Regions from separate parts of the Oleiphilus sp. HI0125 genome, predicted to be linked through region 1. Evidence: predicted binding sites of a transcription regulator. Region 1 holds the regulator's gene; each other region holds the start of a gene.
The links. Region 1 encodes LexA, which represses DNA repair genes until DNA is damaged. Its sites were predicted from a motif close to TACTGTNTANNTANACAGTA; they were not measured.
Positions count from the first base shown of each region.

Region 2: recA (recombinase RecA) is a predicted target of LexA. The motif match lies at 1,382-1,401, and genes of this name have one in related genera.
Region 3: A3762_RS06385 (YebG family protein) is a predicted target of LexA. The motif match lies at 3,544-3,563, and genes of this name have one in related genera.

Region 1 is NZ_LWGF01000588.1:4,914-15,918, forward strand. It holds gene A3762_RS07250 (DMT family transporter) at 1-581, opposite strand, end outside; gene A3762_RS07255 (hypothetical protein) at 781-1,032, shown strand; gene A3762_RS07260 (SulA-like leucine-rich domain-containing protein) at 1,115-1,564, opposite strand; gene lexA (transcriptional repressor LexA) at 1,561-2,175, opposite strand; gene A3762_RS07270 (hypothetical protein) at 2,344-3,558, shown strand; gene A3762_RS07275 (response regulator) at 3,703-4,341, shown strand; gene uvrC (excinuclease ABC subunit UvrC) at 4,328-6,193, shown strand; gene pgsA (CDP-diacylglycerol--glycerol-3-phosphate 3-phosphatidyltransferase) at 6,205-6,756, shown strand; tRNA gene A3762_RS07290 (tRNA-Gly) at 6,856-6,931, shown strand; tRNA gene A3762_RS07295 (tRNA-Cys) at 7,215-7,288, shown strand; tRNA gene A3762_RS07300 (tRNA-Leu) at 7,320-7,406, shown strand; gene A3762_RS07305 (DMT family transporter) at 7,482-8,348, shown strand; gene A3762_RS07310 (thioesterase family protein) at 8,431-8,880, shown strand; gene A3762_RS07315 (SDR family oxidoreductase) at 9,040-9,786, opposite strand; gene A3762_RS07320 (efflux RND transporter periplasmic adaptor subunit) at 10,224-11,005, shown strand, end outside.
Region 2 is NZ_LWGF01000901.1:36,534-47,538, reverse strand. It holds gene A3762_RS15600 (cytochrome P450) at 1-977, opposite strand, end outside; gene A3762_RS26565 (hypothetical protein) at 996-1,151, opposite strand; gene recA (recombinase RecA) at 1,455-2,492, shown strand; gene A3762_RS15585 (hypothetical protein) at 2,571-3,722, opposite strand; gene thiD (bifunctional hydroxymethylpyrimidine kinase/phosphomethylpyrimidine kinase) at 3,765-4,562, opposite strand; gene A3762_RS15575 (hypothetical protein) at 4,681-5,235, shown strand; gene A3762_RS15570 (DUF1415 family protein) at 5,228-5,794, shown strand; gene A3762_RS15565 (diguanylate cyclase) at 5,810-7,573, opposite strand; gene A3762_RS15560 (PaaI family thioesterase) at 7,598-8,038, opposite strand; gene A3762_RS15555 (hypothetical protein) at 8,054-8,437, opposite strand; gene A3762_RS15550 (hypothetical protein) at 8,515-8,772, opposite strand; gene A3762_RS15545 (Lon protease family protein) at 8,928-11,005, shown strand, end outside.
Region 3 is NZ_LWGF01000502.1:176-11,180, reverse strand. It holds gene A3762_RS06405 (DUF3450 domain-containing protein) at 1-331, opposite strand, end outside; gene A3762_RS06400 (MarR family winged helix-turn-helix transcriptional regulator) at 962-1,489, shown strand; gene A3762_RS06395 (triacylglycerol lipase) at 1,486-2,268, shown strand; gene A3762_RS06390 (alpha/beta hydrolase) at 2,272-3,069, shown strand; gene A3762_RS06385 (YebG family protein) at 3,210-3,500, opposite strand; gene A3762_RS06380 (hypothetical protein) at 3,665-3,883, shown strand; gene A3762_RS06375 (histone deacetylase) at 4,132-5,037, shown strand; gene A3762_RS06370 (DUF6488 family protein) at 5,287-5,640, opposite strand; gene A3762_RS06365 (HupE/UreJ family protein) at 5,667-6,464, opposite strand; gene A3762_RS06360 (hypothetical protein) at 6,530-6,922, opposite strand; gene A3762_RS06355 (acyl-CoA dehydrogenase family protein) at 7,100-8,866, opposite strand; gene A3762_RS06350 (nitrate- and nitrite sensing domain-containing protein) at 9,058-9,933, opposite strand; gene A3762_RS06345 (methyl-accepting chemotaxis protein) at 9,937-11,005, opposite strand, start outside.

The DNA of each region.
Region 1 (11,005 bases):
CCAACCCAAGATTGCAGAGCTGTGAGAAAGAGAGGGGAGTAACGACTCACTAAATGCTTCACAGCTAAGGTATACACGGCAGCGCAAACCATCGCTAACAATTCGTAAAAGTTACCTAACATCGGATTAGGGGCTGTCTCTGAGCTATCTCCAGCAACACTTAAAATAATCGCACCGACAATGGCGATGGCAAATCCTAACCAAGTTCGAATATGCAGACGTTCGTCGAGAACAAGGTAAGCGCCAATTGCAGTCAATAAAGGCAGAAGAGATGTTACAACGCCAGCTTGAGATGCTGTCGTGTTTTGAAGTGCTAATGATTCAAATATGAAATAGAGGCAGGGCTCCATTATCGCCATCATTAATAGTAGCTTCCAGTCACCTCGTTGATAGTTTAGACGCCCCATCCAACGCAGCATGAATACGAAAAAGACACTGGCCAATAACATTCTTCCAAATAACACTTGGGCAGGATGTAGCTCTTGAAATGTTATTTTAAGCGCTATGAATGAGCTAGCCCAAATCAACATGGCGAGAGTTAAGGTAAAGATCGCGATATTGGAAGACGGTTTAGTTGGCATATTCGGCCCAAATGTAAGCGTTAAAAACTATGGCGAGATTATAGGTAAGCTATTCAGGCCCTGAAGAAGAAATATTGTTATTTCTTTCAATTTAATAAATTTTATATTTAATGACGCTTTGATCCTCTCAGAGCATAGAGAGCCTATGTCTCCCTGTGATACCATTCATCGTTAATGAAAACAGATTTGTGGAGTAAGTGTGAGTACTGCAGATAGTTCTTTCTTAGAGATTGTTCAGCAAGACGATGGTGAATTTGTTTTAAAACGAATCGATGAAGAAGGCGCATTAGTAACGATCCAGTTTTCTGAGGAAGTTAGTGAGTACTTGCGTGAGCATTCTGTAGAAGTTGCAAAAGCGATGATCGGTGCCGGTGTTCAAACCGCAAGCGTAAAGTCAAAAGCTGCATACGAAGCGCAGCAAAAAGAAGAAGTCCCTTCAACAGTACATTAAACTCAACCCATTTTTTGAGCGCACAGTAAATTATCCATAGTGCGCTTTATCTCTATATGTAATATCTAGTTTGTCATGTTTTCTATCTACTTCTGACTAGAATTCCGTGACTATCACCCTCAATCGATGCGCGTTCAAGCTGTTCAAAAAACTCGTTGTTGATGCCTTTTGTCCATAAAATAGCTGCATGGCAGGTACCCATTGCTAAAGCTTTTTGACATAGCGCATCACCGGATATTTGCTTGTTTGATCGAAGAACGATTATTTCATTGAGATCTGTTTTTCGTTCAGATTTCCATCGATGCAGTAGTTCGCTAGGCGGATCTATTAATGCGAGCCAGCGTTGTTCTTGATTCAGCTTTGTAAGCATAGGCAATAGCATTTGAACACTATCTGCTTTTGACTTCGCGATAATAATCTCTGTTACGTTCGCTTCTTTTTTTGCGCTATTTGGAGCGTCTATTTCAATAAACGAAGTATTAAGTGCCTTGTCGTTAAAACCTAGATCTTGTTGGATGTATGCTTCATTCATTGGATTGTATCCTTTCTGATAACGCCAACGGCTAAACCTTCAATTGCGAGCTGCTGTTCTTTCAGATCAACAACGATTGGTTGAAATTCTTCATTCTCAGCATGCAGTTCTACAGTATGTTTGTTTTTGAAAAAGCGTTTTACGGTCACTTCATCTTCAATTCTCGCAACAACGACTTGGCCATTTTTAGCTTGCTCAGTTTTATGTACAGCTAATAAGTCGCCATCGAGTATCCCTATGTCCTTCATACTCATACCTCTTACGCGTAAGAGGTAGTCAGCTGAGGGATTGAAGAATTCGGGTTGCAGGGTGCAGTAATCTTCGATGTTCTCTTCACCTAGAATCGGATTACCTGCAGCTACTTGGCCAACAATAGGTAGGCCATCATTCGCCGACTCATCTTGAGGTAGTCGAATGCCGCGACTAGCACCTGGAACAATCTCGATAGCGCCTTTTTTTGCAAGTGCTTTGATGTGGTCTTCTGCAGCGTTCGGAGATCGAAAGCCGAGAGCATTTGCGATTTCTGCGCGTGTTGGTGGATAACCTGTTTCATCTACGTAGGTTTTTATCAGAGCGAGCACTTCGCTTTGTCGTTTGGTGAGTTTTTCCATGTCAATTACCGCAATTGGGTTATCTGTTTTTATATCCAGTATCTGTAAATGTATACAGTGTTATTTTGTTTGTAAAGTTTATGGATAAATCTTTTCCAAGACTTGCTCTATTCGCAGATCGCAATTGCGGGCAGAATTCGCCCAATAATAACAAGTTTGGTGGTGTCCATGATTTTGCGCAGAATTGCCTTCGTTTCAGCTTTTTTTCCTAGCGTTGCGTTTTCTTCTTTTGAAGCTGAATTAGGTGTCGAATGGCGAGGCTTTTCGGAATCTGGATTATATGGACAAGATAAGAGTCAAACCTCTGGGCGTTTAGAGCTGGGCTACGATGGAGAGGTCCTTGGCGGTGATTACGAAGTATTACTTTTTGGACGTTATGACAGGAATGACGACGAGCGCAGTCATGCTGATTTGAGAGAAGCTGCGTACACATACATAGGAAGCAATTGGTCGCTAAAAGCGGGCGTAAGCAAAGTGTTTTGGGGTGTTACTGAGTCGCTGCATCTAGTCGATATTGTAAACCAGACTGATGGTGTAGAGTCAGTCGATGGTGAGGATAAGCTTGGTCAACCGATGGTGCAGTTCTCTTCAGAATATGATTGGGGGACGATCGATTTGTTTTGGTTGCCCTATTTTAGAGAGCGTACTTTTAATGATATAGAAGGGCGTTTGAGTTTGCCCCTGCCAATTGAATTGGATCATGCACAGTACGAATCAGGCGCTGAAGAGAATCATCAAGACTTTGCCGCACGTTATTCGCATTACATCGACGATCTTGATTTCGCGATTTCTCATTTTTCTGGTACTGGGCGAACGCCAATATTGGCGCCGAATAACCCGATGGCGCCTTCTGCTTTTGTTCCATTTTATGAGCAGATCGATCAAACGGGTTTGGAACTCCAGTATATTTATGAATCATGGTTACTAAAGTTCGAAGGTATTTCAACGAAAGGAATCGATTCTCGTTACTCTGCCGCCGTCGCAGGATTTGAATACACGCAGGTTGGGATCTTTGATAGTTATGCAGATTTGGGTTGGATTGCTGAATATTTATACGATGATCGTAAGAGTGACAGTCGCATAACGTTTGAGCAAGACGTGTTTGTTGGATGGCGTTATGCGTTTAATGATGAAGACTCATCCGAAATACTATTGGGCGGTATTCTTGATCACAAAACTCATGAACGTATCTACTCACTTGAGGCAAGCCAGCGCCTCACAAGCGATGTAAAGCTTTTTGTAAATGCTTGGGTCTTTGACGGGAAACCTCATTTGACCACTGATCCAATGGATATCCTTAATGCAGCGACCGACTCCTCGCAGAAAATGAGATTTTTGCAAAGTGAGGATCATGTGCAATTTGAACTCGTGAAATACTTCTAAAAAAAAGTGCTTGGTAGGAGGCTTTTGAAGCAAAGGTTTCACATTTTTCAGGAAAGGTCATAAACTTCGCCTATAAGTGAAAAATAATGTAAACGATGAACTTACTGTTATGTGTCTTAGCGATAACATAGTGCGAGGTGTCAAGTGATAGATGTATTAGTGGTTGATGACCACGATCTTATTCGCGCAGGGATCGCACGTATGTTGCAGGATGACGTATCCATAAATGTGATTGGTGAATCTGACTCAGGTGAAAACGCCATCGACTCAGCTCAATCACATAAGCCAGATGTTGTGCTTATGGATATCAAAATGCCCGGTATAGGGGGCATTGAAGCCACGCGACTTATTAAGAAAGTCAGTGATGACATCAAGGTTGTCGTCGTCTCTGCATTGACAGATTCCCCTTCAGCACAAAGAGTCCTTGATTCTGGGGCTTCCGCTTATGTATCGAAGAATAGCCACATCAGTGAAATGATTAAAGCCGTAAAGAAAGTGCATGCGGGTGAGCGTTACATTAGCCCTGATATCGCACAAAATATGGCTTTAAATGAATCCAGCAATGATCCGTTTAGTGAACTATCCTCTCGTGAAAAGCAGATTGCTGAGATGATTATGGAGTGTCGTAAGGTTCAAGAAATTTCGGACGTGTTGTGTTTGAGCCCTAAAACGGTTAACTCCTACCGTTATCGCGTATTTGAGAAACTTGGCGTTACCAGTGATGTAGGTCTAACGCTCATGGCAGTAAAGCACGGATTGCTAGAAGTCGATGCCACAGAGTAGTCAAAGCGCAATCGCGCAGCCATTTGACGCTAAGAACTTCCTTAAAAACTTATCAACTGCCCCAGGTGTCTATCGAATGTTCGATGGTGCTGGGCAGATCCTCTATGTTGGCAAGGCCAAGAATCTAAAAAAACGCGTTTCTAGTTACTTTCTTAAGAATGATCATGCGCCTAAGACTCGCGCGCTGGTCTCAAAAATTCAAAATATTGAAGTCACTATTACGAATAGTGAAACAGAAGCTTTGATCTTAGAGCAAAATTTGATCAAAAAGCTGAAACCTCCCTACAACATTTTGCTGCGGGACGATAAGTCTTATCCGTATATCTATTTGGCGACCGATAAAGAATTTCCTTCACTGAGTCTTAAACGCGTTAGGACGAAAGGCAAAGTGGGGCAGTATTTTGGGCCTTTTCCGAATGCGCATGCTGTCCGTGAGAGCCTAGGGCTTCTAGAGAAAATATTTAAAGTTAGGCAGTGCCAAGAATCGTTCTATAAAAACCGATCACGTCCTTGTCTGCAATATCAAATCAAACGCTGCAAAGCGCCTTGTGTTGGATTAGTTGATAAAGATGAATATTTGCAAGACGTTCATCATGTCACGATGTTTTTGCAAGGCAAGAATCCAGAACTTCTTCGACAGTTAATAGATGAAATGGAGACCGCTTCTGAGGACTTGAGGTTTGAAAAGGCGGCAGAACTGCGAGATCAGATTCAGCACCTTCGCCATGCGCAAGAGAGCCAGAGTGTTGAATCAGGAAGTGCAGATCTAGATGTGGTTGCACTGTCTGATGGCCCTGGTGTTTCGGTTTTTTCGATGCTTTTCGTCAGAAAGGGCCGAATTTTAGGGCACAAAAACTATACCCCTAAAATGCTCTTAGACGAGAGCAAAGAAGAGCGGCTTCAGTCATTTATAGAGCAGTATTATGTGGGTTCTGGTGCCGAGAAAGACTTGCCTTGCGAAGTTATTTTGCCCTTTAAATGCGCGGATGAGACGATGATGAGCGAAGCCGTTCAAAATGTTGTCGGGAAAAACATTCGGTTTGCGCACAAAGTGAAGACGATTCGAGCTCAGTGGCAAAAGTTGGCACAGACAAATGCTGACAGCGCCTTAAAAACCTATTTATCCAACAAAGAAAATGTTTTTCATCGTGTTGATGCTCTAAGAGCGCTTTTAGAATTGCCAGACATGCCAAAGCGTATGGAATGTTTTGATATTAGCCATAGTTCTGGGGAAAAAACTGTAGCGTCTTGCGTTGTGTTTAACGATCAGGGGCCGCTAAAGTCAGATTATCGCACCTTCAATATAGAAGGGATTGAGCCTGGAGATGATTATGCAGCGATGAAGCAAGCTTTGTCGCGGCGATATCGAAAGGTGAATGAAGAGCCTAGTAAGCGTCCGGATATCATTTTTATAGATGGTGGCAAAGGGCAGTTGAACATGGCAATAGACGTGTTAAATGAACTGAATGCCAGCGACATTTTATTGCTTGGTATCGCCAAAGGAGCAACACGTAAACCAGGTTTTGAAACCTTATTTATTCCTGATGGGCAGGGCGGCCTTAAAACGATACAATGCGCGTCAGATGAACCTAGTTTGCATCTGATGCAGCATATTCGCGATGAAGCCCACCGATTCGCAATAACAGGTCATCGCAAGCGAAGAGATAAGAGCCGCAGGCAGTCTCAGCTTGAAGGGATTGATGGCGTTGGCCCAACGAGACGGCGCTCACTGATCAAATACTTTGGCAGTGTGCAAGGGATTAAAACAGCATCGATTGAAGAAATAGCCAAAGTGGATGGCATTAGTAGCAGTCTAGCGGAGCATATATACCTTAGTCTGCACGGTGATTGAGTAGAGAAAAAATGAATTTGCCGAATATCCTTACGCTATCGCGTATTGTTTTGATTCCCGTTTTCGTGATCGCTTTTTACCTTCCTTATGATTGGAACTATTACGCCTGCGCAGCATTATTTTGGATTGCTGGCGTCACCGATTGGTTTGATGGCTATCTAGCACGTAAGTGGAATCAAATGACGCCATTTGGAGCGTTTTTGGATCCGGTTGCAGACAAACTGATGGTGACGATTTCACTTGCCGTGATTATTGAAGAGTTTGGCGTATGGTGGATAACGATTCCTGCAATTATCATTGTAGGGAGAGAGGTTGTCGTTTCTGCTCTCCGAGAGTGGATGGCGCAACAAGGTAAACACGATAATGTGAAAGTTGGATATATAGGCAAAGTGAAAACAATGTGCCAAATGAGTGCGATTTTCTTTTTGCTGATTGGTGCAAAAATTGAAGCTTCATTCTGGTTTGGTTACGGTTTGATCGTTATCGCAGCAGTCTTAACTTTGTGGTCAATGGTTCAATATTTAGCCGCTTCTTGGGGAGCATTATTCGCAAACGAAAAGTAATTAAAATTAAGTGCTTAAAGGTGCTTGACTCCTTAATTTGATTCGTTAATATATGCGCCTCTTCGCAAGGCAACAGCCTAAACGCGATAAAAGTTTTACGCGGGAATAGCTCAGTTGGTAGAGCACGACCTTGCCAAGGTCGGGGTCGCGAGTTCGAATCTCGTTTCCCGCTCCAAATAAAAATGCCTCGGAAACCCCGAGGCGTTTTTGTTAAAAGGGCACTATAATACACGTGCTTTTTTAAGTAGCGCGACTACAAAGCGCTAAGTACGATTGCACGACCTAAGGTAAAAAATGCTCTGGATGCAGCAATCCTTGCTCATCGAAAGCACTTAAACACCTTACAAAATGTGGCGCGTTAGCAAAGCGCTGAGTACGATTGTACGACCCAAGGTGAAAAGTGCACTGGATGTAGCAATCCTTGTTCATCGAAAGCACTTAAACACCTTACAAAATGTGGCGCGATAGCAAAGCGGTTATGCACTGGATTGCAAATCCACGTAGGCCGGTTCGACTCCGGCTCGCGCCTCCACTCTTGATGTATAAGAGTTGGTAGCCCCCCTGCCCGGGTGGCGAAATTGGTAGACGCAACAGACTTAAAATCTGTCGTCCTTCGGGACGTGCCGGTTCGATTCCGGCCCCGGGCACCATTTTTCTTTTGTTTCCTTTTAGTTGTTATTCTGTATGCTCTGCGATTGCGGTTTGATTGGAAGCATTTCTGTTTTATGTTCCGTACAATTTCTCTTACTTCGATTGCATTACTAGCATTTGCTGGAAATTCAGTCTTATGTCGCATGGCTTTTACCCCAGCATCGTCGGCCGATATTGATCCAGCTAGCTTTACCGCAGTGCGCCTGATTTCCGCTGTGATAGTGTTGTTTCTTATTTTATCTTTTAGTTCAAACAAACGTGAGAGAAAAGCCGAGGGCAATGGTCTCGCGGGCGCGATGTTGTTTGTCTACGCAGCGGCATTTTCTTTTGCTTATACCTTGTTGGATACCGGTACGGGCGCGTTGATTTTGTTTGGTAGTGTGCAACTTTCAATGATTCTGATCGCCTACTTTCGTGGTGAGCGCTTATCGGGTTCCGAAATTTCCGGATTTTTGATCGCTTTTGCAGGCTTAATTTACCTTATTCTTCCAGGGGCGGGAGCACCGTCCTTATTTGGTTCTATTTTGATGAGTATTTCCGGCGCGGCATGGGGCGTGTATTCATTGCGTGGTAAGAATTCGACAGATGCTCTATCTGATACATTCTTCAACTTTTTACGCACTCTCCCCCTCGTCGCAGTGTTGCTAATTAGTGGTGTTATTTTTGGCTCTTTGCAACTTAGCGCTGAGGGGCTGCTCCTAGCAGCTCTTTCTGGGGGGATCGCCTCAGGTCTGGGTTATACGATATGGTTTTTGGCTGCAAAGCGTTTGAACACCAGTCAGTCGGCTGCGGTTCAGTTACTGGTTCCGGTTATTGCTGCTTTTTTTGGACTAAGTTTATTAGATGAGGCAATTACTCAGCGTCTTGTTTTATCTTCGTTATTGATCTTAGGTGGAGTATTACTTGTCGTGATCACACGAGGTTTAGCTGCTTCACATTAACCATTTGTCTTTCGGATTTGCAGGTTAAGTCTCGAGTCTGGTTTAAGCTTCATTCGTACGTTTTTATTAGTAAGGTATGTTTATGTCTCGTGTCGAACTCGATTATCCAAGTCCTACTCACTTTTCTAGACAACTTGCTGTGCGCATTAGTGACATCAATTACGGAAACCATTTAGGGCATGATGGGATGATCACCATGCTTCACGAAGCGCGTGTTTTGTTCTTTCGTTCATTTGGGTACGAAGAGTGGGACGTTGATGGTGTGGGGACGCTTCTTGCTGATCTGGCTATTACGTATAAAAACGAAGCTTTTTATGGAGACTTGCTCAATATAGATATCTCAGTACAAGACATTGGAACTAAAAGCTGTCAGCTCTATTACAAAATGACGCGTGTTTGTGATGAACAGAGCGCTCCGCGCCAATTGATTTCAATCGCAAAAACTGGCGTTGTGTTCTTTGACTTTAACTTACGCAAAACTGCTTTGGTCCCTGATGCTTTTAAGGCTTGTCTTGATGAGTGCTTGAAGTGATCAGTAAAACAAGCTAGTTGTAACGCATGCGACTAATAGTTGATAGGGCAGTGAAAAAGTATTTCTGTTTCAACTCCAAGTCTCCACAATAATTGAGAACTCAGTGAGTTCAATCGTCAAGATTCTTCGCTAGTTAGTACTTACTCATATATATCAGTTTTAAACTCTGATGCCGCCATCTACATCGATAATACGACCGCTCAAGTAATCATTTTCGAAAATATAGGCTGCCGTATGCGCGATTTCATCAACCCGCCCCATACGACCTAACGGAATTAAATTCGCGACTTTATTGAAGGCTTCTTCAGGCATGAGATCCGTCATTTCGGTTTCAACAAAACCCGGTGCGATTCCGGCAGAACGAATGCCATAGCGGGCTAATTCTTTAGCCCATGTTACAGTCATTGCCGCGACACCTGCTTTAGCTGCACTGTAATTTGTTTGACCAAAATTACCGGCTCGACTTACGCTTGAAATATTAATAATGACGCCACCAGAGCCTTGCTCAACCATGCTTGCAGCAGCTTCGCGTCCACATAAAAATACACCGGTGAGATTCACGTCGATCACTGCTTGCCACTGGGATAATGGTAATTTCTGAACCTCGTCATCATTAGTTTTGACCATCAAGCCATCTTTGAGAATGCCTGCATTGTTTATCAAACCATCTAAGTGCCCAAAATCTTCTTTTATCTGCGAGAATGTCTGCACAACCTCATGCTCTTGAGCCACGTTACATGCATAGCCTTTTGCATTCGGTAGTTCTTTTACTGCGTTATTAGTTGCTTCTATATCCAGATCAATTAGCGCAATGAGTGCGCCTTTTTCTGATAGTAGTTTTGCCATCGCGAAGCCTAGTCCGCGTGCCGCACCGGTGACGGCAATTACTTTATTCTTTATATCCATAGTTCTTAATCGATCGAATTTAAATTGGTGATGGTATGTTACTACAGCGAGCATATTGTACGCCTTGATTTTTATATACCTATAAGTCGATCTGATAGCTCATCGTAAGTTTGTCGTCCGAAGAGGAGAGGCAGAATTGTCCTTGATTAGGGCCGTCAGATCTTATGAATTCTTGGGGAAGAATGATAAAAGCTGAAACACTGAGATAAGCCGATCCAAGCATTTACGCTTTTTCTTAGGGAGATATTTTCTTGACCAGCGCTCGCTAGACAGATTGACCCGGTTGTAATTGCTTGTCGATAATTTGGTTAAATTATTGTTTTTGTTTGAGCTCTAAGCTTCCCAATCTATAGTTTATGTACTTTACTTAAGACGTCGTAATTTTAGTGTGCAAAAGCGTATTTGCCTTAGGTTGAGAATGAACTGGGAGTTAAGTAATGATTAGGGTTTGTCGCACGAGCATAGTTATCAGTTTGTTTATCAGTTTGGTTGGCTGTTCGGGTGGAGATGAAAAAAAACCAACTGCACCACCTCCTAAAGTCGGTGTAATCACTATTGCTTCGGAGGATGTTAATCCGACCAGAGAGTTTACAGGCAAAACAGAAGCCTCCGAAGACGTTACGATACAAGCTCGTGTAGAAGGGTATTTAGTATCTCAGGCTGTGAATGATGGCTCTCAGGTCCAAAAGGGTGACTTATTATTCGAGTTAGACCGACAAAATTATGAGGCAGCTTTGGCCCAAGCAAAAGCGAAAGTTGCACAAGCAAGTGCAGCTAATGATGAGGCACAAATAAACTATAAACGAGGAGAGGAACTGATCGTTAAAGCGGTGATTAGTCAGTCACAAATGGATGAGTTAACGAGTAAAAAACTTCAAGCTGAAGCTTCAATTAAGGCGGCAAATGCCGATCTCAAGAATGCCGAACTAAATCTTGGATATACTAAAATTTATGCTCCGACAGACGGCATGATTAGCCAGTCTGAAGTCAGTATTGGTGATCTCGTTACACCCAGTTCTACGCTTACCTCTCTAGTCAAAATCAAACCGATTTATGTCTCAATTAACGTGAGCGAGACAGAATTTGTAAATTACCGTAGTGAGAGAGAGAAAAGTTTAGCCGAGGGTGGTGATGGGCTTGTATCGTATGCTCAGATAAAACTGCGTTCAGGCGATGTTTATCCTGAAAAGGGGCGTTTTGAATTTGTTGATAATCGTGT
Region 2 (11,005 bases), on a different contig from region 1:
GGATCGAAAACGTCTGGGTCTGGGAAATACTTGGGGTTGTAATGGTTGATGTAGGGGCTCACCATGACATGTTTATCTTTTGGGAAAAACACGCCATTGATTTCGATGTCTTTGTTCGCTTGACGAGTATTTAAAACCCAAGCGGCGGGATACATTCGCATCGCTTCTTTTACAACTTGCTCTGTGTAGCTAAGCTCCGCTAAGTGATCAAAGTTTAACTCTCGCTTTCCCACTACTTGATCTATTTCATCGAACAATTTTTGTTGTATGTGAGGGTGTGATGCGATTAAGTAAAATACCCATGTCATGGTGTTGGATGTGGTTTCATGCCCAGCAGAAAGAAGGGTAATTAATTCTTCCATAAGCAGCTCTTTTGGCATTTTAGAGCCGTCTTCATATTCAGCTTCCATTAACATGGAGAGCAGATCGTCTTCGAAGACAAAGGATCCATCATCTTGTCTTCTAGCGTCGATCATCGTTTCAATATTATGCATCAATTTTGATTTAGCTCGAGCAAGTCGTTTTTGTCCCGGCATCGGAATCCACGATGGCAATACAAACATGCTCTGGAAGCCTTTATTCATGATGAATTGCAATTCATGAATCAGCGCGCCGATTTCGTCAGATAGTGCGCTCATATGCTCCATATCATTATTGAAGAGTGTTTTAGATACGATATACAGCGTGAGTTTGAACATATCATCGTTCACATCCCTCACTTCGTCTTCTTCCAGCGATGTTGCGTAGCGATACGAGTAATCGATCATCGTTTGCGCATAGTTTTGAATTCGGCGAAAGTGAAAGCCAGGTTGGGCAAGCTTTCTCTGTGTCTTATGTGAGGAGTAACTGTTGTTTGTTACCAAACCGTTGCCGAGCACATGAGCCATCACGCCTACATCACATTCAGCCTTGCGAAAATCAGTGTAGTGCTTCACTAGAATATGGTGGCTCATTTCTGCGCTAGTAACAAAAGATATCCGCTCACCAGGTACGCGCTAATCAGCCACATGTTCTCCGTAATTAACGGCGGAACGAACAAACGCTAAGGGATTTCTAGCGAAATCAAATAAGTTCCCAATTAATGGGCTTGCCGGCATCACACCTTTAAGCGGAGTAGGGCCGGGAGAAGTAATAGTAGGATCGCGGAACATGAAAGCTTTTCTTATTAGTCTTTATTTGAGGGTAATAATAATTTCACTTCATTGGCATCACCACGCGCTTGTTTTGCGTGCTTCTGTTTTATACGGCTATAAAAAATTATTTTCGATCGCGACATGTTTTGTCGTTTTCGTGCGTATAGTTAATCTCGTGAAGGCTGACGAAGCTATGAAATAAAACTGAGAAATAAAAAACTGGACAGATGCAAAGAAGCTAAACATAATACTGATCATCTATACAGTATTATGTGTTTGCAAGGACGCAAACAAAGAAAACACAACGATAGGGGAAACATAATGGAAGGCAATAAACAAAAAGCGTTAAACGCTGCGTTATCTCAAATTGAAAAGCAATTTGGTAAAGGTGCAGTGATGAAAATGGGTGATCAACCACGTGAGTTGATCCCGTCAGTCTCTACTGGGTCACTCGGTTTAGATATCGCTTTGGGTATAGGTGGCTTGCCTTACGGTCGTATCGTTGAAATTTATGGCCCTGAGAGCTCTGGTAAAACAACGCTGACGCTTCAAGTTGTTGCTGAAGCCCAAAAGCAAGGAAAGACTTGTGCATTTGTTGATGCTGAACACGCACTAGACCCCATCTATGCCGAAAAGCTAGGTGTTAATGTAGATGAACTATTGGTGTCACAGCCAGATACTGGTGAGCAAGCTTTAGAGATCGCAGACATGCTAGTTCGATCTGGAGCGGTCGATGTCATTATCGTTGATTCCGTTGCAGCACTTACGCCGCGTGCTGAAATCGAAGGTGACATGGGTGATTCCCACGTTGGCTTACAAGCGCGTTTGATGTCTCAAGCACTGCGCAAGATTACAGGTAATATCAAGAATGCAAATTGCCTATGTATCTTCATTAACCAAATTCGAATGAAGATTGGTGTGATGTTTGGTAACCCTGAAACAACAACAGGTGGTAATGCACTTAAATTCTATTCTTCTGTTCGTTTGGACATTCGTCGAACTGGGGCCGTTAAACAAGGCGACGAAATCGTGGGTAATGAAACCCGTGTGAAGGTAGTGAAAAATAAGGTGTCCCCACCGTTTAGACAGGCTGAGTTCCAGATTATGTATGGTAAAGGTATTTATCATATGGGCGAGGTGATCGACCTAGGTGTGAAAGAAGGCTTGGTCGATAAATCAGGTGCTTGGTATGCATACAATGGCGACAAAATAGGTCAGGGCAAGGCGAATGCTGCTAAATTCTTAGAAGAGAACCCTGAAATCGCAAATGAAATTGAGCAGAAGATTCGTGATAAGTTCATGCCTAAGATCGACGAAAAAGGCGATGGCGAGCCTAAAGAATTAGAACTGGAAGTTTAAAAATCCCCCCTCCGTCTTAGTGTTTTGCTAAGACTAGTTGTATTGCTAATGTGCAGCCCGCTTTCGAGCGGGCATTTTTTATTCTACAAACTCTACCTCATCAAACGCTTGCTCTACGCTTCCTTCGCTCGAATAGTCGTCGAATGAGTTCTGTGCTTCGTCGTCATCAATACTGGATTCTGACCATGGAGTGTCACCTGGACTGTCGTCTAAATACAGACTATCCAGCACTTCTAGTACTTCAATCGATTCATCGTCATCGCTTTGTGTATCATCAATGTTGAAGTCTGTTTCTTGTTCAGGCACTTGGCTTGCTGCAAGTTTGGCATTACTGACCAATAGCTCAATGAGTTCATCAATGGTGGCGGGAATAATTGGTGTTTCTGTTATTTCGTTTGATAAAGCGAAAAGCTTTTGTTTTAGAGCTATAAAATAGTCTTCTGTGTCAGATTCATCGAATTCAACTAAGCGTTTACTATCAAGTGCGGTTTTGTATGCATGAAGCGCTTCGGTATCTGCCTTTTGAGCTCTGTATGCGATACCGCGTCGGTCACGGTAGTTACCACGAATGTATATTTCCGTGTCGGCGATGAGTGCCTGAGCTTGGTTAAAATAGTAAGGGGAATAATTTTCGGCTTCAGCTTTTTCTGCACGATCGAGTGTTTTTCGTGCTTGATTCAAACTCGACACGAGTAGAGTATTAATCTCTAGCTCATACATGCTTTTGCGAACACTTGGTTCAAGCTTCAGAGCTTTCTTAATTCGATCATCCTCAATCAGAAGCACTAGCTCTTTCATTTCTTTTTGTAGGTCTTTCCAGTCTTCGGGTTGCCATTTTGATGCCTCTAACTCAACCAGTAAGTTTCGATGCTTTACGAAGTCTTTCAGATTTCTTTCGACCGCAGCTCTGGTGAATTGTGCTTTTTCTAAAAGTTTTCTAGCAGCGATAGTTGCTTGTGCAACTGACGGTTGTTTGTCTCTAGGATTGTTCAGAGATCGCTCAGCATCTTTTAAAGCTCGTGTTGCTGAGGAATAGTATGTTGGAGAATAGAACTCCAAACCTAGGTTCTCTGGTCGAGCAAACAATTCCGCTGTCCGTTCATACATTGCCCTCGGGTTATCTTGCTCGACTTGTGATGTTTCAATGCTTTGGTAGTCATTCTCTGGTTGAGACGCACAAGCTCCAATTAGTAGTGCGATAAGAACGGGAAGTAGGCGTGAGATGATCATGTTTGTTTAACTTTGAATTGTTTTGGCGAATTGTACGCAGGTTTATAATTTTATTGTGTGATTCATCGGTAAGTTTCTGAGTTCGTTCTTACACGAATCGTGTAAATAGTTTCTGGAATTGCTAAGCGTTTGATGCACGTAGTCTATTGCAGTCTTGGTACTGTTCTGCAGGTCATTGCCCAAGGCTATGTTTGCGGCAATCGCTGACGCGAGAGTGCAACCGGTACCATGAGAGTTAAGCGTACTAATTCTTTCATGACGGATTGTTAGTACATCGTTTTTGTTGATGAAAGAATCCGTAACAGTCGTTTCATCAATTCCATGTCCGCCTTTTAGCAGTATCGCTGTATTAGTACTTTCCGAGATACTCTGGAGATCTGATATTGAATAATCGGGGAACAGCCGCGATGCTTCCACAAGATTTGGCGTGATCATTGTTGCGCGAGGTAGGAGCAGGTTTTTTATTGCTTCGACGAGTGTATGACTCTCCCATTCGGTGCCCGAGCTACTACCCAATACTGGATCAACAATCAGTGGAATTTGCGCATAGTTGTTGAGTATGCACGTAACGCTCTCGATCTGTTCGGCATTGGCAAACATTCCTGTTTTTATTGCAGCCACGTCGTATTCGTCTAGTAAAGTGTTTAGTTGAGTTTCAACATGTGTGACCGGTATGGGGTGCATCTCGTTGATTGCCAGATGGTTTTGGGCTGTCGTTGCGGTAATAACGCTCATGCCATAGCATTGCAGAGTTTGAAAGGTCTTAAGGTCTGCTTGTATTCCTGCGCCAGCGCAGCTGTCAGAGCCAGCAATCGTCACGCAAATTGGGTACTTCTTCACCTTGTTAGAGATCCATTTTTAATCAGTTAGAATGTCGAGTAATAAGTGAAACACATACTAAAGATGGGTGGCAAACTGGGTGTTTAAATTTAGGAAAACAGTACTGGCATTTGCTTTTGTGTCATGGGTTCCTCTATCGAATGCTGTTCAGCCAGAGGATATTCTAGGTGAATATTGGAATGACCCTTTATTTGGCGTTGCATCTGCAGATATTATGCAGCGAGTTGAGGTGCTTCATTGTTTGCTGTTTCCAAATACAATCGCAATAAATGCGGGCGAAGTCGTTCGTTTTGTTTTCGAGAACAAAACAGATGAAGCGCATATTTTTTTATTCTCGCAAGATCCTCAATCGGATCTTTTGGATGGAGATTATATGGATTTTGTTCACGATGAGCATCATCACGCGACTATGCCTCCAGATAATACCGAAGGACACAAGCATGCGCACAACACCGAATCTGATGATGCTAAATCCATTGTCGGCACGTTAAGCGATCGCCCGACAATGGCTTTAACTGCATTTGATAAACGTGAAATGATCCTTAGTTTCGATAGCCCTGCTAAAGTTGTTTTGAAATGCATTCTAAAGGGGCACGAAGACCAAAACCACGAGAGCATCGTTTGGGTCAAACCATCTAAAGGTCAGAATGAAAAAGAACATAGTTATGAATGAAGATGAATTGCTTGCGTGCGAGCAAACTAAACAATGGTTAGAAGAAGTGGTTATTCGTCATGACTTGTGCCCATTTGCAGCGTTGCCGTTTAAGGTCGGTCGAGTTGGTATCTATGCTTGCTTTGAGTCGTCGTTGATAGAGACCTCTTATTTTATCCGTGATGAAATAAACCGCCTGTTCGAATCAGACACAGAAGAACTCGAGACAAGCTTGCTGGTGTTAAGTCCCAATACAATTTCGCAGTTTGAGATGTTCTTAGACTTCGTTGATGAGTTAAATGACGGGGTTGAGGACTCTGGTTTGTCTGATGAATTGCAAGTCGTTGCATTTCATCCTGAGTTTGAATTTGAAGGTGAATTAAAAAATGCTCGATCTCACTACACAAATCGTAGTCCTTACCCAATGATTCATTTGATCAGGCAAGAGTCTATGGCTAAGGCAATACTGGCTTATGGAGAGGACAAAACGGAAGATATTCCTCATCGAAATATTGATTTTCTTGAGTCGATGGATGAACAGACATTTGCGCAGATTAGGGGATATGTAGAGCTCAAATGAGAGCCAGATCTTGCATCAAGAGCTTTCAATCACGATTTGGCTTTTTCCGCCGTTTTTAGCTTCTGATAAATTCCGGTCAGCTTTTTTCCAGGCTGTATCAACGTTGTCCGTTTGACTCACAACGGAGCCTCCGATCGACAAGGTTGTGTTTATAAACTCGCCATTACTTGTCATTATTTTTAGTTCAGAGAATTCTTTGAGTAGCCGGTCCGCATATATTTTTGCTTGGTTGATCGATGTGTTGACTAAAAGCACTGAAAATTCTTCGCCGCTCATTCTTCCTACGATGCTTCGTCGATAAATTTGATTATGCTTGTCAGCGATCAACTTGGATGTAAATTCTTCTCGTTGAGATCGTGATTTTAATAGTGTCCCAAATTCAGAAAGTATTTTATCTCCGGTCAAATGTCCGTAGCGATCGTTGAAAAATTTGAAGTTATCAATATTTATCGAAAGCCATACAAGTTCATGCGGCTGAGTTTCCAGTTCATTTTTTACGGTAGCTAAGAACCCGCGGCGATTATAGATCCCAGTCAATTCATCGCGTTCGCTTAACGATTGGTATTTTTGGAATTCCCGATTAAGTTCTTCACTGGTTTCTTTAAGGAAGGTGTAGCGATGACTGAGTACTAATGATAGTAATGCGATCTTTATGGAAACGCCTAGCAATAAAATATGTGGCGAAGTAAGTGTGGGTTCGACATAGCCAACCCATACTAGCGCCCATGCCAATGCAGCGGCTAAGAAAATAGACCAGGCCAGCACAAAGATCCGTGCTAAGGGATGACCCTGTTTCAAAGCAATCAATGAGGTGATTAAAATTAGCGTGATGGAGTACATTGAAACTGTGTCATTGAGAACGAACGCGAAGAAGTCATTGATAAATAGACTAACCATCAGAGCTGCAACGACGCCGGCCTGAGAAAATTGCAGTAAGCGATCTAGTGACTTGCCGGAATCGCGCAAGTTGAAGAAGTCTCTCGTTAACACGATGCCTGTGTACATCAGAACATAAACCGCTGAACGCGCGACAGCACCAAGTCCACCCCAGTCAGGGAACACAATGCGCAGATATCCCATATATACGATTGTCCAAAGGAATGTCGATGCAACATAGGCAGCGAAGACAATGTAAATACGTTCGCCGGCACTGATACCTATCACCAAATTATAAAACAAGGATAACAGCATGGCGCCGAGTACCATTCCCGTTATGAGGTGGCGAATCAGGTTCTCCCATATCCAGTTGTTTTCGGTGAATACATTCAAACTAAAATTGAATACTTGGCTTGTATTGAGTTTTAAGTAAGCGAACTTTACTTCACCGCGTGGATCCATTGGGAATGTGAGGTAATTGGTTGGTAGCTCTTGGTCTCTATTTGGATTGCGACCTTCGGCTGAAATCCACTGCCAGCGATTATCAATGTTCTGAACGAGAATCCCATCAACACCTGTATTCGGCACGATTTCCAGCAGTAGTCGAGACTCTTTGATACGTCGTGGGATTTGAATTTTAAGCCAGAGAATAGGATGTTCGTCTAAGCGCCAAAATTGCTTGTTGAGCGCATCGAGCTGATACTGATTACCTTCAAGTGCATCCCAACTTTCGTTAGGCAGCTCAAGTATGTGCTGTAATGCTAGGTTGTCATGATCAATGAATGACCAGTATTGAAATTTGGTATTGTAGGAATTGGATGTAAACGCCCATACGCCAGCCCAGCAAAAGAAGGCAATAACAAGCACATAAAAGCTTGGGTTCTGGTGAAGTTTGTTTGTCACTATTTTACTGCTTTTACATCTAATTTAATGGCGGCGAAGTTGATAAATCCCTTTGCTTCGCGCTACAACTTGTCCTTGAGAATCAGTTAGATCACCGACAAGTTCGAATTCTACTTTTTCATTATCCATACATTGGGCCTGATAAGCTTCAATGTCTTCAGAGCTAAGACCGATACGGATTTGGATGTCGCCAAGAGCGGGCTTTAAATAATCGATCGTGAAGCTTTTAAGTATGGGATAGCACTTCGTAATATCGAAGTTCGCAAGCCATAAAGCACCGCCAGGAATTTCCGCTAAGGTAAATAATGCACCTGCATACATCGCTCCAATGTGATTTTGATTTCCCTTCGCAGGCATTAAGCAGGTTACGTAACCGTCTTCCGCTTCAATGAGTTTCAAGCCACTTCGTTTTACGAAATCAATTTTCTCTTCGACAGCCATTTTTATTGTATTAAGGTCTGACACTGCTATTTTCTCTTATTATTGTTGGGAATATATGCGCTCAATGCGCGACAGAGCATTATCTATTTTACGACTGTATTGTTTAGTGTCCGTCGCATAACAAAAAACTAGACTAACACGAAACCCATCCGGTTGTTCAATGCAGGAGCTGACGCGCGCTTTGACGTTCGACTGAACGATGTATTTACCTTTGAATTGAAGTGAAATTACGGTGCCGGTTCGTAGGGGGCTAGCTATCAAAGCAGCCATGCCGTAGCGATTGAAATCAAGGCACTCAATGGTCTTCGTTGGCTTGAACCAGCCAGAAATACCTGTATGAGAAAGCTTACAACGAAGGCCCGGCGCTTTGTGCCGTAGTTTAATTCGTTTTTCAGCCCAATTGATTAGCCTGTTTGATTGCATCCGTACGATCTACTTTGACTTAAAACTCGCATAACATGACTGTTTAGGTTAACCGATTACGCCTGACATACCAACGATTAAACGCTTATATCGATATTTTGACCAAGGTTTGATTCGTGGTCTTGAATGGCAGCCTTTTGATCTTGTTTACGTCTGTCTTTTCCTTCCCGACGATCTTTAAAATTTATGGGAAGGTTTTTATTCCGACGGTCGTTTGTTTTACGTCTGTCTTGGTGATCTTGATTAGGATTCGCGTCGTTTTTTATGAGCGCAACACGCTCTCGCGCTTTGACTAGCGTTTTTCTGATTTGAGGTGTGAATCGTTCAATATGCATAACCAAATCTCTAACAAGACTCTGTGGTTAATATATCGTCAATTACTTAATGTTCTTTAATAATGTGCGCTAGGCTTTTGCGCGTTGATGCAAATTATTGCAGAGTGTAGCTTCCTTCGCTAAAACGACTCTCACCTTGTGAGTAAGGTTCTGTCTTGAAAAAGCTTTCTTACACTGACGTATACGCAGAGTGCGCAACAGCTCATATAGCTGCCCCTTCAACCAAAACACTTGAACCACTTGAAGATATAGTTGGCCAGGAACGGGCGCAAGAAGCAGTTCGTTTTGCAATGGCGATGCCTGGTAGCGGCTACAATATTTATGCGATTGGCCGCACTGGTTTGGGCAAGCGTACAATGATTCTGCGTTATCTCAAGAACAAGTTGACGCCCAAGAATCATGTATCAGATTGGTGTTATGTCGTAAATTTTGATGAGCCTCGTAGCCCTAAGATTTTAAAGTTGCCTGTTGGGTTTGGCGCGCAACTGAAAAAAGACATGGAGGCTATGATTAGCCGGCTTGCAAAAGCCATTCCTCAAGCATTCGATAATGATAGCTACTACGAACGAGCAGAAAAGTTAAAAACTGAGTATGCAGAGATCCAAGAACAAGCTCTCGAGAAGTTTGCCGCTCAAACAAAGAAAAAGGGCGTTCAGCTGAGCGTTACGACACCTGGAGGATATCGTCTCACCGCCTTAAACGGAGACGAGCCTCATACGGTTGATACCTTTGCTGCCTTATCACAGGAAGAACAAGATAAGTTTGATGTTGTAATTAACAAGCTAGAAGTGAAGTTGCGCAGCACGATCAGGCAACTTGCTGCTTGGGAGCAAGAATTTGTTGATAAGCAACAAGCGCTTAATGAAGAAGTAGTCGTGGGCGTGTCGAAACATCATGTCGATGACTTGCTCGAAAAATACGGTGAGCAAGACGATGTCGTTTCGTATCTGAAGCGATTGCAGCAAGACCTGATTGATAATTTTGATGTGTTTTTAGAAGAGGGTGAAGAGCAGGCAGCATTGGCAGACGCCACGCTTGATAAAAAGCTTCCGCGTCGTTATCAAATCAATGTTCTCGTCAACCACAGTAATAATCGCCCGCCGGTTGTTGTTGAAGAAAACCCCAATTACCACAACTTGTTTGGTTATGTAGAAAGCGTGACCTACAAAGGATCTGTATTTACCGATTTTAGCTTGATTCGTTCAGGCTCTGTCCACAGGGCAAACGGTGGTTATTTACTTATTGATGCTGCGAAAGTGCTTGAGCAACCCTTTGTATGGGATGGCTTGAAACGCGCTTTACGTTCGCGTTCTCTGCAAGTGAATTCTTTGGAGCGCGAAGTTACTTTATCGGGGACTATCTCTCTTGATCCAGAAGCAATGCCTTTAGACCTGAAGGTCATTTTACTGGGTGATAGAGAGACTTATTTACTGCTTCAGCATTATGATCCTGAGTTCACAGAGCTCTTCAAAGTCGCTGCTGACTTTGAGAACGAAATGCCTAGAACGCCAAGCTCTGAATCTCATTATGCGCAGTTCATTTCAAGTTTGGTTCACGAGAAGTCTTTTCTGCATTGTGATCGCAAAGCGATCGCTCGAGTGATTGAACATAGTTCACGACAAGCAGAAGACCAAAGTAAGCTTTCTCTGCACGCGTCGGATATCGCCAACTTGTTGCGTGAAAGTAATTACTGGGCCCAAGAACAAAGCTCGAACATGATTCGTTGTGCTCATGTAGAGAGGGCTTTAGAAAGTAACTTAATGCGTAACAGTCGTATCAAAGATCAAATGTTTCACACCCTAAGCAATGGTTCCACTTTGCTAAGTGTCGAAGGGGCTGTGATCGGACAAATCAATGCGCTCTCAGTTTTGAGTACAGGTGGAGCCGAGTTCGGTATGCCGAATAGGGTGACTGCGAATTGCTACTTTGGTGATGGCGATATCATTGATATTGAGCACAATGCGCGTCTAGGCGGAAATATTCACACGAAAGGTGTGATGATTCTTTCATCTTATCTTTCGACTTTGTTTGCGAAGTATAAGCCGATGCCTTTGTCTGCAAGTATTGCCTTTGAGCAGTCTTATGGAGAAGTTGATGGTGATAGCGCATCGTTGGCTGAATTATGCGCGTTAGTTTCTTCGTTAGGTGAACGGCCAATTAAGCAAAATTTTGCTGTAACCGGCTCGGTGAATCAATTTGGTGAGGTTCAGCCAGTTGGCGGTGTGAACGAGAA
Region 3 (11,005 bases), on a different contig from region 1:
CCTGCACTAGCTCTTTTAGTCGATCGACCATCACAACAAGCAACGGCAGCATGGCTTGTTCAGTTTCGGAAATAGAATCAATCTGCTGCTGCAGTTCTACCTTTTCCTTTTCCTGCGCCTGAATCAAGCGACGCATTTGAATATTGTAGGCTTTAACAAGATTGAGTTGACGCTCGGCTGCTAGAACTTCATCTACTGTTTGACGCGTCTTTTCAGAGAGCTGATCGATTCTAGTTTGCGACGCGGATGCAACTTCATGTGACGACCGAGTTAGCTTCAAAACTTTTTCAAGCATTTCTTCCGACAACGCTGGGAGTGAAACCGTTACCAAGCAAACCAGGGCCATGACGCGAACAACAAATCGCCGCACACAACCGAAAAGAGACATGCAGTAAAAAAACATAAACCGAACACTTAAAATAAATTGAATGGACTTATTACAAATGAGAATGATTATTATATAGAATTTTATTTACAGCGCAAAGCTTAAGATAAACTAAGTCAAAAATTTAAAGTTCCAAGACCAATACGAAGGGAATGACATCGAATTAATGCTGATTAAAATCTGAGGACTAATCATCACCATGCCTTCAAGTCGTGAATAAAACATACGTGTCATTGCAGTACTGCACGACCTGAATCATGTCCTGAAATACTGCGACAAAGCACTGTTAATTGACCAAGGACACGCCTTGCAAACGGGCTGTGTTGAGGAAGTACTCTGCCGTAAGAATATCGAACAGTGTTGGCAATATACGACCGAGTTTGTAAGAACTTCCGAAGGGAATGCGCTTATTATTTAAGGCTTAAGCATGAGCCATTAGTTATTATGGTACTAGCATGTAAGATATTCACTCAGACCCTACCTCTTGTTTATTTCACCCGATAAGCCTGATCCAAAGCCCGTTTAGTTCAGTATTGAACCATATTGATTGAATATTCAACTAATTAAGGCCAGATCTTGCACACCCAAAGCGATGCATCAAACCGACTACTTGCCTGGAAACACCTAGTCGAGGCATATCAAACCTGCCATCAAAAATATGCCCGTATGATGAGCCACTTCGATCTTACGGTTTCACAATTTGATGTACTTACTGGAATCGAGAGCTTAGGTGACAAGGCCACGCCCAAAGAAGTAGCCAAAAGGCTATTGGTGACGAAGGGCAACATCACCAGCGTAACTCGTCGTCTATTAGAAAGAGGTTTGATTCATCAAAAGTCACACGCTCTCGACAAAAGATCCATCATTTTGGAATTAACAGACTCAGGAAAAAGTCTGTTAGCGAATGCCAAGCTAGCGGCCAAACAATTCGTTGCGCAACAACTAGCCCCCTTCTCACAAAGTGATGTGGATTTAGTCGGCAACTTGATGCAACAAATGCGATCTCATTTGAATTCCAAAGATTTCGATTTCGCTGTCCAAGGTATTGTCAGTCAACACACCAGCGAACAAATGAATCTCTCATCAATGGATACCCCACAATGAGCACTACACATCAACTTAGTACCCCGAGTTTTAAGAATGGCCTGCTGGAATACCGCGCCGCACTTGACCTAATTGCCCTACCCGCATGGATGTCATATTTGAGCGTAAAACAGCAAAAAGATATAGGCAAAGGCCGTCACGTATTTGTTCTGCCTGGTTTCGGTGCTAGTGATTCAAGCATGAAACCACTCCGGTTTTTCCTAGAACGTCATGGGTTTAAAGCAATGGGCTGGGGACTTGGAGTCAATCGTGCTGGCCTAGACAAAGATTATGACCTGCACTCCATGGAATGGGAGTTACCTCCTCCTAATCCTCATAATGGAGAGTTCGGTGTACCTCATCTCTGCGGTCTAATGGCTGAGAGAGTGAAAGAGTTTTACGAACAAACAGGAAAGCAAGTTTCGCTAGTCGGATGGAGCCTTGGTGGCGTAGTTGCCCGAGAAGTAGCGAGAGATTTACCCGAAATGGTCGATCATGTCGTAACGCTGGGCACGCCGCTTACGGGCGGCCCAAAATATACTGCGGCCGCACCTATCTTGGCCAAAAAAGGCTTAGATCTGGACTGGATTGAGGCTGGCGTCGAAGAGCGAAAAAAGAAGCCCATTCAATGCAAGCTCAGTGCAATTGTTAGTAAAACAGACGGCGTCGTTGATTGGTCTGCCAGCGTATTGCCCGAAGACCAACAAACACGATATATCGAAGTGAACGTTTCTCATTTAGGAATGGGGTTCAATCGACAAACCATGTCACTCGTACTCAAAGAACTGCAACAGGACTAAGCGATGCCTTCAAACATAAATGCGCTTAACATCGATACAAGTACGCCCATTCTGTTTGTTCCCGGCGCTATGTCCGGTTCTTGGATTTGGGAAGATAATTTTGCTCAGCACTATAGAGCGATGGGTTTTAAAGTTCATTGCATGACCTTCAGCGGGCATCATTTATCTTTTAAGGAACGGCTTAAGCTAAGGTTTAATGACTACGTCGATGAATGCATTGAAGCAATCGAAAGCTTTGATAAGGCACCGACCGTCATTGGCCATTCTCTTGGTGGACTTGCGTCCCTTCACGCCACTGCTCACGCTAAAGCCCATGCATTGATCTTAATGTCGCCTGTGCCAATTTCTGGAGTTGTCGGTTCGATGAGCTCTCTCGCTAAAAAGTCACCAATCTCTCTCGCCAAATTTATTACCGCCGCGTGTTATGCAGGTATAACCCGCTACGGAACACCCCCGATAGGAATATATTCTAATACATGCGACACAGCTGATGCTGACAAGGTCACCGCCCAGCTGAGGTCCGAATCAATTCCAGTATTAATGAAATTACTATCACCTCCAAAATTGATCAGCACCAAACTTCATCCAAGCAACATATTGTTTCTAGCTGCCAAGGGAGATCACATTATCCCCCATACCGAAATTCAGAAAAGCGCAGATCAACTCGGCGCGGATATAAAAATATACGAAGGCCTAAGCCACACCTATCAGGCTGAAAGCTGCTGGCCGGACATCGCTGACGATATTCTGCAGTGGTTACATCAATCAAACATGAAAGACTACCAAGCGAGCGCGGCGTGAGCGCTAAGCTGTCTTTCAACCTCGTCATGGCCTACTTATACAGCGGTCTATTATTTCTCTAAAAAACGAGTAGGGTTTGATTGGAATCCTGAGCACCGCTTTTGTTTCACGTATTCGCGGTCACGTGCTCACGATGCAAATCAAGCCTGCTTTGTTTCTAGCTTTACAACTTCTGCCTTTTCTTCTTCAAGCAAACTTTCGGCATCAACTCCCTTAAATAGTTTTGCCACCTTCTCTTTGTTTTTAGACAGCAAAACAGACAGATCTTCCAGTAAGCCATCATCAATATCTACACCCTTAGCTTGTATAAAAGTAGCAAGGTTGTCTGCTACATCTAGCATCTTGTCGTAGCGATCTGCTTCTCTTTTGTCTGTCGTCACTAGCTTTTCAACCCCTTTATGTTCAACCACATAACGCGTAATGATCGCCATGATTTGCTCCTATTTTTAATTCGTGTGAATACACTATCACAAATACTGTATATACAAACAGTATAATTATTAAATTTTATCATTCAAACAAAGAAACCTTTTAAACCGATCCATTGAACCTCAATGTATAAAAGCAGAGTGGATAGCGTAATAAGGAGCATCGAATGCCAAATTCAAACAATAAACGAATGGGTATCAACGAAATGTCGGCAATCACAACCATGATCGCCAATGGTGAGCTAGAGAAACTGAGGCTAGCCTTGCTCGACAAAACACTCAAAGAGCTGGAGCTAGACTATTTGCTTGACTTAGCTCAGCTCAAAAATAATCCAGAGATCACCAAGCTCTTAAAGCAACATGCGGATACTAGCTTTAGATTCTAAGGCTGGGTTCGTGGGGCTGCCGGCAGACTAAATGGTAGCCATCTCGATCGAGGAAGAGTTATACAATTGCAGAGCTAAGTTATTGGCTAGATACCATGCAATACTTCATTTGTTAACGCGATCTTGATTCATTACCGCGTAACAAAAAACGTTGAAAATACCGCATGACTTCATACTTGTTATGTCATTGGCCTATATTTCATTTCTAGATTCAACTAAAAATAAGGGAGCATCACGATTTGAAGCGCGTGCCTTTGGTTTATCATCCGAAGTACAGTTACCCTTTCGACAGCAAACATCGTTTTGTCATGTCTAAGTTTGAGCGCTTGTACGATTATTGTTGCAATGCAGGGCTTGTAGCATCTAACGAACATCAACCATCCGCGGCGCGAATTGATGAACTTACTTTATGCCACGCTTCTCGCTATCTCAATGATTTGACTCATAACACACTAGACCCCAAGGCTTTGCGTCGTATAGGCCTACCGTGGAGTGAAGCTCTCATAGAGCGGACGCTCATCTCCCCAAACGGTACTCTGTACGCTGCCGAATTAGCCATAGAGTTTGGCGTAGGCGTGCATTTGGCGGGTGGAACACACCATGCGCATTATGACTTTGGCTCTGGGTACTGTTTGCTTAACGATCTCGCGTTTGTGAGTCGCACTTTAGTTGCTCGAGGGCAAGTTCAACGTGTCTTGATCTTCGATTGCGATGTGCATCAGGGCGATGGTACCGCAGCCATACTGCAGGAAGATGAGCAGATATTTTGTTGTTCCGTGCATTGTGAAAAGAATTTTCCATTCCGCAAGCAGGAAAGCGATTTGGATGTCGGCCTCTCCGTTGGGATGCGTGACATGGAGTACCTCCATATCGTTGAGCAAACGCTCGTGCGGTTGCTCGAACACTTTCAACCCGACATTGTTTTATACGATGCAGGCGTTGATGTATGGAAAGGCGATGCGTTGGGGAACCTTAATATTTCGCTGGAAGGGATTCGCGCACGAGACGACTTAGTGCTTGAGCATTGTCTAGATCGAGCGATTCCAGTTGCTACAGTGATTGGTGGTGGCTACGACCGTGATCATGACGCGTTAGCTAGGCGACACGGCATTATTGTTCATGCGGCACAAGACGCCTTTGCACGCTTTGCATAGCACGCTTTCTCTGACATAGTTCTTTAAAAAATTTGCAGCAGCATATTCTCTTAGAAATAGGTCGTTATTTCTCAACTCTAAAAAAAATGTCGGTTCCAATCATAGTAGGTTTGGCAGATGGATGCCGACTAAGGCCTGATGCACATAAGAACCAAAAAACCAGACACCCGTCAAAACGAACAAACCCCGGTATAAAAACCGGGGTTTGTCAGCGATCTGAAAGGAGGTGTTCGCACCTCCTTCGACTACTTATTGCCCCGTAAAGTTAGAAGCTAAGTACTTTCCGTTGATGGTATAGAAAATATAAAGCGTCTGATTTGCTGGGTCAGCAATCGCATCATTCTTAAATGAAACAACCCATTCAGGACCATGTCCAAACGATTTTTCTTCGACAGAGCTAGCCGTAACCTCCGCCCAAGAAGCATCGATCTTCCCTCTATTAACGAGCTTTTGAACATGTGCCGATGCTTTATCAACAGCTTGTTCGCTTGTTATTGGGTCATGTTGATGATCATGAGAATGATCATGCCCCGGCCCAGCTAAAGCAAACTGGCTGAATATGAGTACCGCACCAAGCAGTAATGTTCTAATAAAGTTAATCATAATGTCTCTCTTTAAAACTTTGTTGTTCAGTCAATTGAATCGTGATGAGTTTTAGCTGGGACTTTCATCGAACTAGCATCCATTTCCTCATGGGCATGTAAATGATTATCTGCGCTGAAACCAAAATCATCAGGATGCTGCTCGTGCGAATATCCATGCAATTGCTGCAACAGAAGTAATATCCCTAAAGACATTAGAAATACATTTGCCGCATTAATAAAGTTAGTGAATGATTTTGTCCTACGCCACCCTGCAAGGAGAGCCACCATCACAGCGAGTACCGCTATTTGTCCAAGCTCTACACCAAGATTGAACGAAAGAATTTTAAGCACTAAGCCTTCTTCTGCGAGAGGCAGCATTTGCAAGCGCGTCGACAATCCAAAGCCATGAATCAAGCCGAATACAAATACCATGATCAGCAGATTAGGCGAAGCCACATTCAAATACTTCTTAAATCCTCCAAGATTATCGAAGGCTTTGTAGATGACGGTTAGCGCGATTACAGCATCAATCAAATAATAATTTGCCTGAACATGATACAGCGTCGCAAATAGCAACGTGATTGAATGACCAATAGTAAAAGCAGTTACAAACTTAACAATATCGTTAAATTTGGTAAGAAAGAAAACAACGCCGAAGAGGAAGAGTAAATGGTCGTACCCAGTGACCATATGGCTGGCACCCAGCTCCACGAAATCCCAGTTTGTGGCCTCAAGTGCCTTTGCCTTATCCGCCTCAGACATACCATGGCCAAAGACGAAACTACATAAAAAATACATACCAATAGCGACAGGCCACCGGTATTTTCTCAATACAGATAACATTGTGTACCTCAATAATAAATCTTAGCTTTCGCTAATAAAAAAATGATTTAAACCTAAGAGAACAACTATATTGGAGGCGCCCTAGCCTGAGATGAAAAATAGAATCGGAAGATAACGGGAACAGGAGCATCGCCTCGATAATCTTCAACGACAATCGTCTGTTCACGGTAAACATAATCGGAGCTTAGATAAGCTTGGGAGTCATGATCATTCAGCTTCTTCCCATTCTTTACGGTCCAGTCTTGGCAAAGCTCAACTACCTCACTAGTATGAGGTGCGATTTCAGCCGCAAATGCATCAACATGATGAGAAGAAATACTGTGCGTATGTATTAACTGAGAATGGGTGTGGTCATGACCATCATGATCATGATTCGAACCCAAATGGATATGCGCCGAAGCCGATTGCATTGATAAGAAAGCAATCGCTAAGAAAAGTTGCCAAATTTTGCTCTTCAAAATATCGCGCACGGGATTCCGATTATAAAAAATTTTGCAAAAGTATATGTATGCCAGTGCGGGAATACTACCCACAAAATATGACCAATTATTAAAAAGCGCAGTTTAAAAAACACTGGACTATAAACGAAAAAACCGACCCTAAGGTCGGTTTTCTAATGCAAGGTCAAGAATTTATTAGAACTCTGCTTCAGCAAGATCCATCAAGGTAGCTTTACCTGCTTCGACATCTGCCGCTAGCTGATCCATCTCAGGAAGATACAGGCGATAGAAGTGGTTTGCTGCTTTCACTTTTCCTTCTAAGAAGTCTTCAGAGAAGCGCGATTTCGTACCGTTGTCTTGAGTTTGCTTAGCCATCTTGGCCCACATTACAGCCAAACTAGTTAAAGCAAACATGCGTAGGAGCGGTGTTGCTGCTGCGCCCGCTTCTTCTGGATCGCTCATCACTGTTTTCACCAATCCCATCAAGGTTTGGGTCAACTTCGCGATGAACTGCTCAGCTTGCTTCTTATGCTCTGGCAATGCATCAGCGATCAAGTCATTCATTGCTGCGATATAAGTGCGAGGTAAACGACCGCCGCGCATCGTCAGCTTACGTCCGATCAAATCAAGCGCTTGAATACCATTTGTGCCTTCGTAGATACGTGCAATGCGTCCATCACGTAATAACTGCTCTACTGGCCAATCTTGGGTGTAACCGTTACCACCCATAGACTGAAGTGCCGCATCTGCGCTGAAGTAGCCTTCGTCAGTCAAGAATGACTTCACGATTGGCGTCATGATCTGGAATAAATCATCTGCTTTTTCGCGATCCGCTTCTTCTGGAGCTGCATGTGCTAAGTCTTGCTGATAAGCAGCCCAATACGCCATTGCGCGGCCAGCTTCAATCAACACCTTTTGCTTAAGCAGCATACGACGTACATCTGGGTGAACAATAATTGGATCTGCTGGACCATCTGGGTTTCTAGGGCCAGTCAATGAACGGCTCTGCAGGCGGTCTTTCGCGAAAGCCAAAGATACTTGGTAACCGGTTTCAGCTAAACCAAGACCCTGCATACCTACCATGATGCGCGCAGCGTTCATCATCGTAAACATGCACTTCAAACCTTCATTCTCTTTACCAACAAGCCAGCCTTTCGCACCCTCAAAGTTCATGACACAAGTCGCTGATCCTTTTATCCCCATTTTGTGTTCTAGGCCGCCACAGAACGCAGGGTTACGTGAACCATCTTCAAGGAATTTCGGAACCAAGAACAATGAGATGCCCTTACTGCCTGCAGGCGCATCCGGAAGCTTTGCCAACACCAAGTGAATGATGTTATCAGTCATATCGTGATCGCCGCCTGTAATCCAGACCTTGTTACCGGTGATCGACACACTACCGTCCGCTTGCGGCTCAGCTTTAGTTTTGATTAGACCAAGATCTGTACCACAATGTGGTTCTGTCAGACACATCGTGCCAGTCCACTCGCCCGCAATAAGCTTCGGCAAATAGTAAGACTGCTGGTGTTCGTTACCGTGCAATGTCAGAGCGTCAATAGAGCCGTGAGACAAACCTGGATACATACCAAACGATAAGTTGGTAGAGCAGCACATTTCATCAACTACTACTTTCAAGAAGTGTGGCAAACCTTGTCCACCATGCTCAACGGGTGAAGCGAGACCGCTCCAACCACCTTCTTGGTACGTTTTGTATGCTTCTTTAAAACCAGAAGGTGTTTTTACTGTTTTCGCTTCTGGGTCGTAGACACACCCTTCCCTGTCACCTGATGCATTGATCGGTTGAAGTACGTTTTCTGCCAATTTTGCAGCTTCTTCTAGTACAGCACGCTGCATGTCTTCTGTCGCGTCGGCAAATTGCTCGATGTTTGCGATGTTGCCGGCTTTAAGAACTTCAAAAAGAACGAAGTTTATGTTGTCCATTGGCGCTTTATAATGATTCACGATCTACCTCTTCACGTATTGAGTTTTCGTTTATTTCCGTGGGTCGTGCTGCTATACGCGCTCAAACGTACTTTGGGTTTCTCGTAGTGAAAAAAAGTCCGTTGAAAAACAACGGAAAAAACGAAGTAACAAATGACAATACACAGGTATTGAGATATATCTTCATTTGTCTGATGTTCGGATTGAAAGGCTTAGTTAAGCATTGGAGAAATTTTGAGGTGATCTTTTATTTTTTCTTCCGCTTCAACGAACAATTTGTCTAAGGGTGTAATCGCGGAGGACGCTAGATCAAAGAAAGTCTCGGAAGTCACAGATTTCAAATCGTTGTTTAACAACATCGATTCAACGAATGATAACAACTGCTCAACATGCAATTGAACGTCGTTTAAAAATAAGCTCGCCCATTTTTTGTTGCCCATGAGACTCGTCTTCTTAGTAAATGAAGACTCAAGCGCTGCAACCCGATGTTTCACTTTATCAACGAGAAATTTGAGCTGAATTCTCTCAATGACTGAGCTTTCGCCAGCACTTACAACGCCCATGCCAATGGCTCGCGTTTGGCCGATCGCTTCAATGGTCTCAAGCAGTTCCTTCCAGATCACATCAAGACCTGAATCTCGCCCTAACCGAAGCATAGGACCATAATTCTCTGCTTGGTTTTCAATCAGATAAAGTAGATTAGTAATCAGCCTACTATGTTGGTCGATATTATTTGCCACGGTTTGACGTTGCCAGCCTGTCGCTAAACGCTCCCAGTGCGATTTAATGCTCGTATATAGCATATCGCTCTCAAGCTCATTACTTGCAGCATCAAGCGCTTTCCATTTTTCATAAATACTCGCCCTTTTATTCCCAATGGACCGTTCTAACTGCGCATCACCATGCAAAAAGCCTGTGGTAAGACCCCGATGTTGTTGTATCAAAATAAGGAGTTCTTTAAGCGACTTAACAATTTCTAAGCTGTTCAGAATATTGCGTTGTTGTGACTGTCGACGCTTAGGCAGAAACACCAAGAAATACGCTAATGCAACAATGCCTGTAACACACATAAATAACAGAACTTCCATGTCTCATACCTCTGCTAATTGAGCTGAATGTCCACGAGAACGCTCTGCTTTTTCAGCGAGGTACTCGGCAATCTTTACCGTTTCACCTGCGATTAAGGTGTTGTTATTTGCGCGTTCTAACAAGGATTCCATGTTTTCGGAGATTTCAGAGGTCGCAACACTTTGCTGACCTGATGCTTGTGCGATCACCAGCATGTTATGTGCGATTTCATCCACCATTTTATCAATCAATACAAGCGAGCTTTCTAGCGAATCGATACTCTTCGCATTATCTTCTGCGGCATCAATTACTTTGCAAGACATTCGGGTAACATCGGCCATTCTTGTGTGCACATCATGAATACTTTGTGTGATTTGATTGGCAGATTCTCTTGATCGAATTGAAAGGTTACGCACCTCGTCAGCGACAACAGAGAAGCCACGACCGTGTTCGCCCGCTCTAGCCGCTTCAATCGCAGCGTTTAAAGACAACAAGTTGGTCTGATCGGAAATATCTACAATGATTTGAGACATCGTAGCCACATGTTCGGTTAACGCAAAAAGCTCAGCCACCAACGATTCGCTTTGCTGAGACAGCGATACCATATGACTTATCTTGGTCGTCGCGCCCTGCGCTTGCTGAATGCCATTACTTGTTTGCGCCCGAGACTTTTCTATTTCCTCATGGGCATTTTTAATTTGTAACGCGACATCATTAACGCTCTGGCTGAGTTCAGTGACGGCAGCCGCTGAAGACGTAATCGCGCCCTTTTGACTTGAAGCATTGCTCGACACCGACAATGCACTTGCTGTGAGCTCTCGAGACATATGAATGAACTCAGCTGACGATTCATCCATAGACTGATCTGCTCTCGCATAACTAAGAAAGTAGTTTCTCAACACACTTAAATGCTTATCAGCTAAGAGTGATTCGATCGGCAAATCGCGATAATTTGAATCCGTGTTTTCAAGATGCTGAGCTAATGATTCGAAGGTGCGAATAGATCGTGTGTGATACATGAGTAAAAGACACGGTAGCGTACCTAGGAGCGCAATAATTAGCAGATTCCAGCTTAAGCCAGACACTAAGTAA